DNA from 3 places in the Arsenophonus nasoniae genome. Region 3 is predicted to be linked to each of the others. Evidence: predicted binding sites of a transcription regulator. Region 3 holds the regulator's gene; each other region holds the start of a gene.
What was found. Region 3 encodes PurR, which represses purine synthesis genes. Its sites were predicted from a motif close to CANGCAAACGTTTGCNTG; they were not measured.
Positions count from the first base shown of each region.

Region 1 (4,299 bases), 510 kb from region 3:
GCCGCAGGAGGAAAGATAATATTGATCCAATTTCTACCTACTATTTTTACAATGAGTGATACTAAGCAAAAAAGTAGTCCACAAACAATAAATCCACCCAATGCTAACTCATAACCAAGGGGTAATAACAATAAAACTGGCGAAATAAACGCAAAGCTTGAGCCCAGATAAGCAGGAATACGCCCCCGACAAATAACCAAATAGAGCAATGTACCAATACCATTAAACAATAAAACGGTTGCAGGATTGATGTTAAATAAAATAGGGACTAATACTGTCGCACCAAACATAGCAAACAGATGCTGAAAACTTAATGGAATCGTTTCTCTTAACGGCGGCCTTTCTGCTACGCCAATTACGCGGCGGGTCATGAACACTATCCTCTCAGTAACTCATTATTGATATATTATTACTCATCAAAAGTGATCAATAAAGTCCACTTGTTAATATTTTAATTTCATCACAGAAAATTGTATTAAATATTAAGTAAGCTCTGGTAATATAAAAACCATTTCTTTGGACTAATCACTAAGAAAAAGCAAATTTTATTGTCATATAAGATAGCCAGATTAACACTTCATTTTATGGATTTTAACTTATCACCTGAAGATATAAAAAGTATTATTCAGGTTAAATTTACCCTACTTTTTGATTGGTTAGAAAAAATAACACTAAGGTTGAAAATAGCAAATTATTGCATCGCCTTAATTAATATATTTTATTATTTATATCATAAGATAGATAATGAAAATGATTTTTTATCACGCTTTTATAAATTATATAGTGTATTAAATCTAAATAATAATATAACTAATTAAGTTATATTAGCTAATTTAGCAAAATAAAATTGTTAAGATTTATATTAATCTAATGGCTATAAAATTCATTTTAAACACTAATTAAACTAAATTAATTATTTTAATTAAAGGAATCTTTATGATAAATACAAATAAATTTAATAGTATCGATAATTCTATTGATATATCAAAATATAGTAGTGAAAATATTAGTCATTTATTAGGTTGTGCTGAAATATTTGGTCACGGAAAAGAAAAAGCCATCCAAGATGATAATCAATGGAATGAAAATAATGATAGAGACACAAATGCCAAAAAACTGGCCGCTTCACCGACAAATTTCGTTACCACAATAATAACTAATATCCGTGATCAATCAAAATGGGCGCCGACTAATTCATTAGATAATGCATCGCTTTATTTAAGGAACTACTTAGATTATCTCTATCAAATTAGAACCTGTAACTATATTTCAAATTTTAATAGCCGTTCAAGCAGCTTCAAAACGAATAATCCAGACCAATTAGCTGAACATATTATTGCCACGCATAAATTTATTGACAATGATGAACGTGCTAGCTTAACTAAAGAGTTAGCAGCCAATCTAGCAGATTTTGTAAAATTTAATGAAGAGGATCATAATTTTATTCAGTTTATTGAACCAGTAATAAAAGCAGACAAACAAGCTAAACTATTCTATTACAGTTTGTATTCTAATCCCGCTTCCGGCTATGATTTTAATTACATAGCACAAGAGTTTATTTTTGATCCCAATAAACTGACAATAGAAAATGCCAACATCGAACTAAATAAAAATTATGAAGGGCTAAAACGTTGGTTGGATAAAAATAGAGCGAAAAAAACGCCCCAAAATTAACTAATTAAATTTAAAATAATAATTTTCACGCTTAATAAGATTGGTATCGCAGCCAATCTTATTTATTTTCAATGACCATCAATAATAAAAAATAACTTAAACGATAAAAGTTACTTAGTACCAAATATCTTATCGCCCGCATCACCTAAACCCGGAACAATATAACCATGTTCATCCAAATGATCATCAATCGATGCGGTATAGAGTTCAACATCGGGGTGGGCTGCTTCTAGTGCTTTAATACCCTCGGGAGCGGCAACTAATACCAATATTTTGATAACCTGACAGCCTGCTTGTTTAAGTAAATCAATCGTAGCAATCATTGAACCACCGGTGGCCAACATCGGATCAACAACCAATGCCATGCGTTCATTAATATTTGAAGCCAGCTTTTGAAAATATGAAATAGGCTCCAATGTCTTTTCATCACGATAAACACCCACAACACTTATACGGGCACTAGGAATATTTTCCAATACCCCATCCATCATTCCCAATCCAGCACGTAAAATTGGCACAACGGTAATTTTTTTTCCTTTAATTTGCTCGATGTTTACCTGACCACACCAACCTTCGATTGCAATGGTCTCGGTTTCTAAGTTAGCTGTTGCTTCATAAGTTAAAAGACTGCCCACTTCTGAGGCCAATTCACGAAAACGTTTAGTACTAATATCTTTATCCCGCAATAAACCCAATTTATGTTTAACTAACGGGTGTTTTACCTCAACGATTTTCACGCTACTCTCCTTCAGTACAAACTATCTACAAATAAAAAATTAGCAAATTATAGCCCTTTTTCTGCCCTCTTCCACTGCTAGATTAAGGTTCCCCATATATAAAATTTATTTTACGCCCTTTTGCACTTTATTATCAAAACCAATAAAGAGTCTCGCAAACGTTTGCTTAGGCTGGTAGAATTATGCCGTTTCCATCTATTTTACTAAATGCAATCGCCTTGGGAGCTTGCTGTGACAGATAAAATTTCTCTCAGCTATAAAGATGCTGGTGTCAATATCGATGCAGGTAATACACTGGTCGAACGTATTAAAGGGGCAGTTAAAGAAACCCGCCGCCCAGAAGTAATGGGAGGATTAGGGGGATTTGGCGCACTATGTGCCTTACCACAAAAGTATCGTGAGCCAATATTAGTTTCCGGCACCGATGGTGTTGGAACCAAACTGCGATTAGCTATGGACTTAAAACGCCATGATACCATTGGCATTGATTTGGTTGCCATGTGTGTTAATGATTTGATTGTTCAAGGTGCGGAGCCCCTATTTTTTCTCGATTATTATGCAACTGGTAAACTAGATGTAGACACAGCGAGCAGTGTGATCAAAAGCATTGCCGCAGGCTGTAAACAATCAGGCTGTGCTCTGGTCGGTGGCGAAACAGCAGAGATGCCGGGTATGTATCATGGCGACGATTATGATATAGCCGGTTTTTGTGTTGGTGTGGTCGAAAAAACAAAAATTATTGATGGTAGCAAAGTTAAAGCTGGCGATGCCCTGATTGCTTTAGGTTCTAGTGGCCCCCATTCCAATGGCTATTCATTAATTAGAAAAATTCTACAGCTAAGCCAAGTAGATCCAACCACGACACAACTAGAAAATAAGTCACTGGCAGAAAGCTTGTTAGCCCCAACGCGCATTTATGTTAAAAATATTCTAGCGTTAATTGAAAAACTGGATATTCATGCCATTGCCCATATAACCGGTGGTGGTTTTGGGGAAAATATTCCACGGGTTTTACCAGCAAATACCCAAGCACAAATTGATGGTGCGAGCTGGCAATGGCCAGCCATATTTAGTTGGTTACAACAAACCGGTAATGTAACGACGCATGAAATGTACCGCACCTTTAATTGTGGCGTTGGCATGGTAATGGTAATAGCCGCAGAAGAAGTTTCTGACGCGTTACAACTGCTCAATCAACTAGGTGAAAACGCCTGGCTTATTGGTAAAATTGTCGCGAGCAAGGCGAATGAACCACAGGTGACGATCAGCAAATGAAAAATCTCGTGGTTTTAATTTCTGGCAACGGCAGCAATTTACAAGCCATTATTGATGCTTGCCAAAAACAAAATATTACCGCAAAAATTAGTGCAGTTTTCAGTGATAATCCGACGGCCTATGGTTTAGAACGGGCTAAACAAGCCTCGATCCCAACGGTTGTGATGCCAAAAGCGGATTACGTTGATAACCAGACTTATGATGCATCACTCATGACCGAGCTAGCACAATATCAGCCAGATCTGATTGTACTGGCGGGTTACATGCGCATTCTCACACCACGCTTTGTCAGCCATTATTTAGGTAAAATAATTAATATTCATCCTTCTCTATTGCCTAAGTATCCTGGATTAAATACCCACCGTAAAGCGCTGGCAAATGGTGATAAAGAGCATGGTACTTCTATTCATTTTGTCACTGAGAAATTGGATGCAGGCCCGATTATTTTACAAGCTAAAGTGCCTATTTTTGTTGAAGATCAGCCGCAAGACATTATTGCGCGCGTTCAAACACAAGAGCATCGTATTTATCCATTAGTCATTAATTGGTTTGTTGAAGGTCGATTAGTGATGGTTAATAATTCAGCTTTCTTAGATGGTTGTAAACTTCCTGA
Region 1 is NZ_CP038613.1:2,166,840-2,171,138, forward strand. It holds gene uraA (uracil permease) at 1-371, opposite strand, end outside; gene ArsFIN_RS10935 (hypothetical protein) at 937-1,674, shown strand; gene upp (uracil phosphoribosyltransferase) at 1,785-2,411, opposite strand; gene purM (phosphoribosylformylglycinamidine cyclo-ligase) at 2,643-3,686, shown strand; gene purN (phosphoribosylglycinamide formyltransferase) at 3,683-4,299, shown strand, end outside.
Region 1: purM (phosphoribosylformylglycinamidine cyclo-ligase) is a predicted target of PurR. The motif match lies at 2,563-2,580, and genes of this name have one in related genera.

Region 2 (4,299 bases), 1.7 Mb from region 3:
CCTTGATATCGCCGACCTTCAAGCATCATACCTTGTACTGTAGGATAAATAATTTGATCCATTACACGCTGATGAATAATGTCTGTGACAACAGGAGCCGGAGAATATGCGCCCATGCCACCTGTATTTGGTCCGCTATCATTATTACCGACACGTTTATGATCTTGGCTTGTTGCCATGGGAATGACATTTTCACCATCAACCATTACAATAAAACTGGCTTCTTCGCCGTCAAGAAATTCCTCAATAACAATACGATGACCTGCCTGGCCAAAGGTGTTACCGGCAAGCATGTCTTGAACAGCATTTTTTGCTTCTTCTAAGGTCATAGCAACAACGACGCCTTTACCCGCGGCTAGCCCATCCGCTTTAATAACAATCGGGGCACCTATTTTGTCTAAGTAGGCTAGAGCCGGTTCAACCTCAGTAAAATTCTGGTAAGCGGCGGTTGGAATATGATGGCGAGTAAGAAAATCTTTCGTAAAAGCTTTAGAGCCTTCTAATTGTGCTGCATTTTGACTGGGACCAAAGATCGTTAAACCAGCATCTTGAAAAGCATCAACAACGCCGAGAATTAAGGGGATTTCTGGTCCAACGATCGTTAAACCAATATTATTATTTTTGGCAAAATCGACTAACCCTGCAATATCGGTTACTGAAATATTAATATTGGTTAGTTTTTTTTCTAGAGCAGTGCCGGCATTACCGGGTGCCACATAAACCTTGTCAGCGAGAGGTGATTGTGCTGCTTTCCATGCTAAAGTATGCTCACGACCACCATTGCCAATAATTAAAATATTCATGTCATTGCTCTCTAGATTAGTGGCGGAAATGGCGCATATCAGTAAAAATCATCGCGATATCATGTTCATTAGCTGCGGCAATGATTTCATCGTCACGAATTGAACCACCTGGTTGGATAACACAGGTTATGCCAGCTGTAGCGGCGGCATCAATACCATCTCGAAATGGAAAGAAAGCATCAGATGCCATTGCACATCCTACAAGATCCAAACTTTCATCCTGCGCTTTTAATGCTGCGATTTTTGCTGAATAAACACGGCTCATTTGTCCAGCACCAATACCAATTGTCATATTATTTTTGGCATAAACAATCGCATTGGATTTTACAAATTTTGCCACTTGCCAACAAAACAGCGCATTTTCTATCTCTTGTTCACTTGGCTGACGTTTGGAAACGACACGCAGCGAAGCTTTGGTAATTATGCCTAGATCGCGATCTTGCACCAGTAAACCGCCATTTACGCGTTTGAAATCTAAACTTGCAACAGCAAAATGCCATTGACCACATGCTAGAACACGCACATTCGGCTTGCTTGCAAGTATTGTTAAGGCAGCGTCATTAACAGCGGGGGCAATAATGACTTCAACAAATTGGCGCTCAATAATAGTTTTAGCCGTATTTGCATCTAATTCACGATTAAATGCAATAATACCACCAAATGCAGAGGTTGGATCAGTCTTAAAAGCATGATCGTAAGCGGTACAGATATCGGTACTAATTGCAACGCCGCAAGGATTCGCGTGTTTGACTATGACACAAGCAGGTTTGGTAAAACTTTTTACGCACTCCAAGGCTGCATCAGTATCAGCAATATTATTATAAGAAAGCGATTTGCCTTGTAGCTGTCTTGCTGTAGAGATAGAGGCCTCGACTCTATTTTCTTCTATATAAAAAGCAGCAGCTTGATGACTATTTTCGCCGTAACGCATATCCTGCTGCTTAATAAAATTCAGGTTTAATGTACGAGGAAATTTACCTGAAGGCTGGTTGAGCTCGCCATAATAAGAAGGTACTAACTTACCAAAATAGTTAGCAATCATTCCATCATAAGCTGCAGTATGTTCAAAAGCTTTAACTGCCAAGTCAAAGCGAAACATATCAGTTAGCGAATTTTGATGATTATCCATCTCTTCGATGATCTTGGAATAATCCTGACTATTAACCACAATAGCGACATCTTTATGATTTTTGGCGGCCGAACGGATCATGGTTGGCCCACCAATATCAATGTTCTCAATGGCATTTTCCAGCGTACAATCTGGCTTTGCAACCGTTTCAGCAAAAGGGTAAAGATTAACAACAACCATATCAATTGGCGTAATATGATGTTGTCGCATTATTTCATCATCTTGCCCGCGCCGACCGAGAATACCGCCATGTACTTTTGGATGAAGTGTCTTGACGCGGCCGGCCATCATTTCTGGCCATCCTGTATAATCGGAAACCTCTATAACAGTTAATCCGGCCGCTAGCAATAATTTAGCTGTACCGCCGGTAGAGATAAGTTCAACTTTACGTTGAGATAAAGCTTTGGCAAATTCAACAATATCTTCTTTGTCAGAAACACTCAGTAGAGCACGCTGAATAGGGCGGAGTTGTGGCATGAAATAGATCCCTTGGAATAATAAAATGTTTTAACACATTGATTAAATTTTATGGCTATTTGCAATTACAAATGATATTCGAGAATAACGGCTTTTAATTAAATATTTTTTGTTGCAAACTCAATTGTAACGCAAACGTTTGCGTATTTCGCTAAATTTTTTATCATTTTATTTTTGTGGATAACTCTGTTAATAATTCGGTATAATATAACGCTTTGCTGTTTAATTGATCAAATAAACAAAATTATGCAAAATAAGCTTGCTAGCCGCGTAAAACTCCCTATAATGCGCCCCCACTGAGTCAGTATAGAACCAATCACTTGAAGTGGATTTTAGCGACGCAGGGTAAAGAAAAGTAGAAATAACTACTTGACTTTACAGGTGAAAAGCGTAGTATACGCCCCCTCGCGACTCCAGTCGCACGCTCTTTAACAATTAATCAGACAATCTGTGTGGGCACTCGCAAGACATCATCAAAAACTATTTGAAGATTAAGTCTTAAAGAGTGACAAACAGTTAATTCATATATGAACTAATAAGCAGTAACGTTATTTTAGCCGACGGAGAAGGCGATAAAAGGCCGACAAAGTGGCAAAAAAAGCGTTACGGCCAGTAAAACATTCTTTGAGCATCAAACTTTTAATTGAAGAGTTTGATCATGGCTCAGATTGAACGCTGGCGGCAGGCCTAACACATGCAAGTCGAGCGGCAGCGGGAAAGCTGCTTTCTTGCCGGCGAGCGGCGGACGGGTGAGTAAGGTATGGGGATCTGGCCGAAGGCGGGGGATAACCACTGGAAACGGTGGCTAATACCGCATAATCTCTAAGGAGCAAAGTGGGGGACCTTCTGGCCTCACACCTTCGGATGAACCCATATGAGATTAGCTAGTAGGTGGGGTAAAGGCTCACCTAGGCGACGATCTCTAGCTGGTCTGAGAGGATGATCAGCCACACTGGGACTGAGACACGGCCCAGACTCCTACGGGAGGCAGCAGTGGGGAATATTGCACAATGGGCGCAAGCCTGATGCAGCCATGCCGCGTGTATGAAGAAGGCCTTCGGGTTGTAAAGTACTTTCAGTCGTGAGGAAGGTGTTAAGGTTAATAAGCAGCAATTGACGTTAGCGACAGAAGAAGCACCGGCTAACTCCGTGCCAGCAGCCGCGGTAATACGGAGGGTGCGAGCGTTAATCGGAATTACTGGGCGTAAAGGGCACGCAGGCGGTTAATTAAGTTGGATGTGAAATCCCCGGGCTTAACCTGGGAATGGCATTCAAGACTGGTTAGCTAGAGTCTTGTAGAGGGGGGTAGAATTCCATGTGTAGCGGTGAAATGCGTAGAGATGTGGAGGAATACCGGTGGCGAAGGCGGCCCCCTGGACAAAGACTGACGCTCATGTGCGAAAGCGTGGGGAGCAAACAGGATTAGATACCCTGGTAGTCCACGCTGTAAACGATGTCGATTTGGAGGTTGTGGTCAAGAACTGTGGCCTCCGGAGCTAACGCGTTAAATCGACCGCCTGGGGAGTACGGCCGCAAGGTTAAAACTCAAATGAATTGACGGGGGCCCGCACAAGCGGTGGAGCATGTGGTTTAATTCGATGCAACGCGAAGAACCTTACCTACTCTTGACATCCAGAGAAGCTTTTAGAGATAGAGGCGTGCCTTCGGGAACTTTGAGACAGGTGCTGCATGGCTGTCGTCAGCTCGTGTTGTGAAATGTTGGGTTAAGTCCCGCAACGAGCGCAACCCTTATCCTTTGTTGCCAGCGATACGGTCGGGAACTCAAAGGAGACTGCCGGTGATAAACCGGAGGAAGGTGGGGATGACGTCAAGTCATCATGGCCCTTACGAGTAGGGCTACACACGTGCTACAATGGCGTATACAGAGAG
Region 2 is NZ_CP038613.1:3,802,036-3,806,334, reverse strand. It holds gene purD (phosphoribosylamine--glycine ligase) at 1-803, opposite strand, end outside; gene purH (bifunctional phosphoribosylaminoimidazolecarboxamide formyltransferase/IMP cyclohydrolase) at 820-2,409, opposite strand; rRNA gene ArsFIN_RS19215 (16S ribosomal RNA) at 3,050-4,299, shown strand, end outside.
Region 2: purH (bifunctional phosphoribosylaminoimidazolecarboxamide formyltransferase/IMP cyclohydrolase) is a predicted target of PurR. The motif match lies at 2,538-2,555, and genes of this name have one in related genera.

Region 3 (4,299 bases):
ATAAAGCCAAAATTATGTTTATTGGGGTTATTTTTATTCATATTGGTATCAATAAATTAAATAATATCAAATATCGCTTTTTATTGTATAAGAGATGAATTTTTGTTGTGAAGCGTTATTATTTGCATATTGTTATCAAATATTTTGACAGGTAAGAGGCTATGTGGTCAGAGTATTCCCTTGAAGTGATTGATGCCGTTGAAAGAACGGGCAGTTTTAGTGCCGCTGCCGTTGAGTTACATAGAGTTCCCTCTGCAGTAAGTTATACCGTAAAACAACTGGAAGAGTGGCTGGCCGTTCCTTTGTTTGAACGACGTTATCGTGATGTTGTTCTTACTGATGCCGGTAAATTTTTCGTTAAAAATGCGCGCCATATTATCAAAACAATGCGTGAAACACGCCATCAGTGTCAACAGATTGCCAATGGTTGGCATGGACAATTTAGTATTGCTATTGATCGGGTTGTTAAGCCCGAGAGAATATTGCAATTAATATTAGATTTTTATCGTCACTTTTCTGATATTGAACTTTTTATTCAACAGGAAGTTTATAATGGTGTATGGGAGTCGTTGGTCGATGCTCGAGTAGATATTGCGATTGGTGCCACTCGCGCCTCCCCGATTGGTGATAGATATAGTTTTCGTGATATGGGCTTTATGCCCTGGTCATGTGTTGTCAGCATAAATCATCCTTTAGCACAAATGAACGGTCTAATTAGTGATCAACAATTACGTCAGTATCCGAGTTTATGTTTAGAAGATACCTCTCGCTACTTGCCAAAGCGAGAAACTTGGGCATTGGATAACCAAAAACGGCTTATTGTGCCAGATTGGGAAAGTGGTTTAGCTTGTTTAAAAAATGGGTTATGTTTAGGATTTGCGCCTAAACATCGGGTAGAGCAACTTTGCCGCAAAAATGAATTAAAAACTTTACAGATTAAGCAACCCTTACCTGATAGTCCGTGTTGTGTTATTTGGAATGAAGAAAAACGTTCTCCGACCTTGAGTTGGTTACTTGATTATTTAGGTAATAGCGAAACGCTGAATGCCGAGTGGCTAGCTAATTGAAGAAATTTAAATCTAGCGATTATCTGCGGTAGTCAATAAATGGACCATCGACAACCGAACGGCGTTCAATAAGCTCAGGATGTATTTCAATAGTTTGCGCATTTTTGCGTTTATTAAAAATACGATCCAGCAGCATAGTAAAAGCCATTTGACCCAAACGTTCTTTAGGTTGATGAATGGTGGTTAGTGCTGGCGTAAAAAAACGTGCATTGCGAACATTGTCATAGCCAATAATAGAGATATCTTGTGGAACCCGAATGCCTAATTCATTCGCTGCACAGATAGCCCCCATTGCCATAATGTCACCACCACAAAAAATAGCGGTCGGTCTTGGTTGATGATTTAAAATTTGCTTCATCGCGTCGTAGCCGGAAGTTGGCTCGAAATCACCCTCAACAATCCATTTATCCAGTGGCTGGATGTTAGCTTCCTTCATGGCATTGAGAAAGCCTTGCCGCCGGCCACTGCCAGTATTGCGTTTTAATGGTCCAGAGATAATCCCTAAATCACGATGCCCGCGTTCAATCAGATAACGCCCGGCAAGATAACCGCCATAAACCGCATTATCAATGATGACATCGGTAAAATCACCATGAGCTTGCCCCCAATCCATCACAACCATTGGAATATTACGGTATTCCTCTAACATCTGGAGTAGTTGTTTTGGATATTCGGAGCACATTACCAATAAACCATCAACCCTTTTTTGCGCTAACATTTGTAAATAGGCTTGCTGTTTATTGAGGTTGTTATGTGAATTACACAGGATTAATGTATATCCTTGACTATAACAGTTGTTTTCTACTGACTCGATGACTTCTGCAAAATAAGGGGCTTCATTAGAGGTAGCCAGTAAACCAATGGATTTAGTATGGTTAACTTTCAAACTACGAGCAACGGCACTGGGAGAATAATTAAGTGTTTTAATGGCTGCCCAAACACTCGTTTTTGTCTCTTTGGCAACAAAACGGGTGTTATTAATTACATGAGATACGGTGGTAGTTGAAACCCCCGCCAAATTTGCCACATCCTTAATTGTTGCCATGTTAAAAAGACTCCTGCACCATTTCCAAATCCATTACTATTATTTAAAAACGACTATCATTAAACTATAAAAATAACCCACTGATAATTAAATTATCAGTAAACTGTTCATTTTGTCTGATTTGTTATAAAAACAAAAGTGTTAATCAATATTTCCTTGATGATATAATAAAAAATAGTTTTTTTGTTGTATGATGTTATGACATTAAATGATTTTTCATTAGCGAATTTATGAATAAAGCTGTGAGAATAGTGAGGTGAGGTTATGGATACCGATTTTAAGTATGGTTTATGTACTGCGATTGTTGCATTGTTAATGATCGTATCATTTGTTTCTTTTATTTTCTGACCATTATGTTGGCTTAACCGTCTATTTTATCGCTACCACGATAATGATTTTTGGCTTAAGCAGCATAATATAATTAGTAGGCTGCGCTATTGGCAGCCTATAGCCAGTAAAGGATTACATTCTTTCTACCGTTTCAATTCCTAATGTGTCTAGACCAATTTTTAAGGTTTTTTGCGTTAGTAACGCCAGTTTTAATCGGCTTTGTTTTGATGCGTCATTTTCTGCATTCAAAATTGGACAATGTTCATAAAAACTAGAAAATAAACCAGCCAGATCATATAAATAAGAACACATAATATGTGGTAAACCTTCGCGAGCAACAGTGAGTATTGTCTCTTCAAATTGCAATAAACGTATCGCTAGCACTTGCTCATATTCATTGGCCAATATCACCGGCGCGGTTAAGGTTGCCGGATTAATCTTAGCTCGCTTAAAAATTGAGGCCACTCTGGTATAGGCATATTGCATATAAGGCGCGGTATTACCCTCAAAAGCTAACATATTGTCCCAGTCAAAAATATAATCAGTGGTACGATTTTTCGATAGATCGGCATATTTTACTGCACCAATACCAACCGCCTGGATAATCGATTGTAACTCTTTTTCTGGCATAGCTGAATTTTTTTGACGGATAAGATGAGCTGCACGCTCAATCGCTTCATCAAGTAAATCGGCGAGCCGGATAGTTCCGCCGGCGCGAGTTTTAAACGGTTTACCATCCTTACCTAGCATCATACCAAACATGTGATGCTCTAATGACATTGTATCAGGAATATAGCCGGCTTTACGTACAATAGCCCAAGCTTGCATGAGATGTTGGTGTTGTCGTGAATCGGTATAATACAACACGCGATCGGCGTGAAGTATTTCATGACGATATTTTGCGCAGGCAATATCTGTTGTCGTATAGAGATAGCCACCATCTTTTTTCTGGATGATCACCCCCATGGCATCGCCATCTTTATTTTTAAATTCATCCAAATAGACAACCATAGCGCCATCACTTTCAACAGCTAACCCTTTAGCCGTTAAATCAGCGACAATATCAGGCAGCATATTATTATATAAGCTTTCACCCATCACATCGTCTTCAGTCAGCGTGACATTTAAACGCTGATAGGTTTGTTGATTTTGCGCCATGGTAATATCAACCAATTTGTGCCACATTTTACGACAATATTCATCACCAGACTGCAGTTTAACCACGTAATTACGTGCCAATTCAGCAAAATTTTCATCTTCATCATAATGTTTTTTAGCTTCACGATAGAAAGTTTCCAGATCCGCTAAGGCCATATTGGTAGCATTCTCTTGCTGAACTTTTTCCAGATACGCAATTAGCATACCAAACTGGGTGCCCCAATCGCCGATATGGTTAGCACGAATTACTTTATGACCTAAAAACTCTAATGTGCGAGCGACAGCATCGCCAATGATGGTAGAACGTAAATGGCCAACATGCATCTGTTTTGCGACATTGGGGGCCGAATAGTCAATAATAATGGTTTGTGGCGTAACGCTATTAATAGCCAATTTTTCATGTTGTAAGGTAAGTTCAATCTGTTTTGCTATCCATTGCTTATCAAGAAAAATATTAATAAAACCCGGTCCCGCAATTTCAACTTTACTGGCAATATTTTCCAGCTTCAGTAGCGGTAGCATTTTTTCCGCTAACTGACGTGGAGGAATACCGATTTTTTTAGCAGCTGACATGACACCATTAGCTTGGTAATCACCAAATTGGGCTTTTGTTGAAGGGCGGATATGTGCATCACTACCTTTAGGCGCGCCTGCGGCGACTAATGCATTACTAATTTTTTCTGAAAGAAGAGCCTGAAT
Region 3 is NZ_CP038613.1:1,660,955-1,665,253, forward strand. It holds gene punC (purine nucleoside transporter PunC) at 1-41, opposite strand, end outside; gene punR (DNA-binding transcriptional activator PunR) at 162-1,067, shown strand; gene purR (HTH-type transcriptional repressor PurR) at 1,087-2,112, opposite strand; gene argS (arginine--tRNA ligase) at 2,575-4,299, opposite strand, start outside.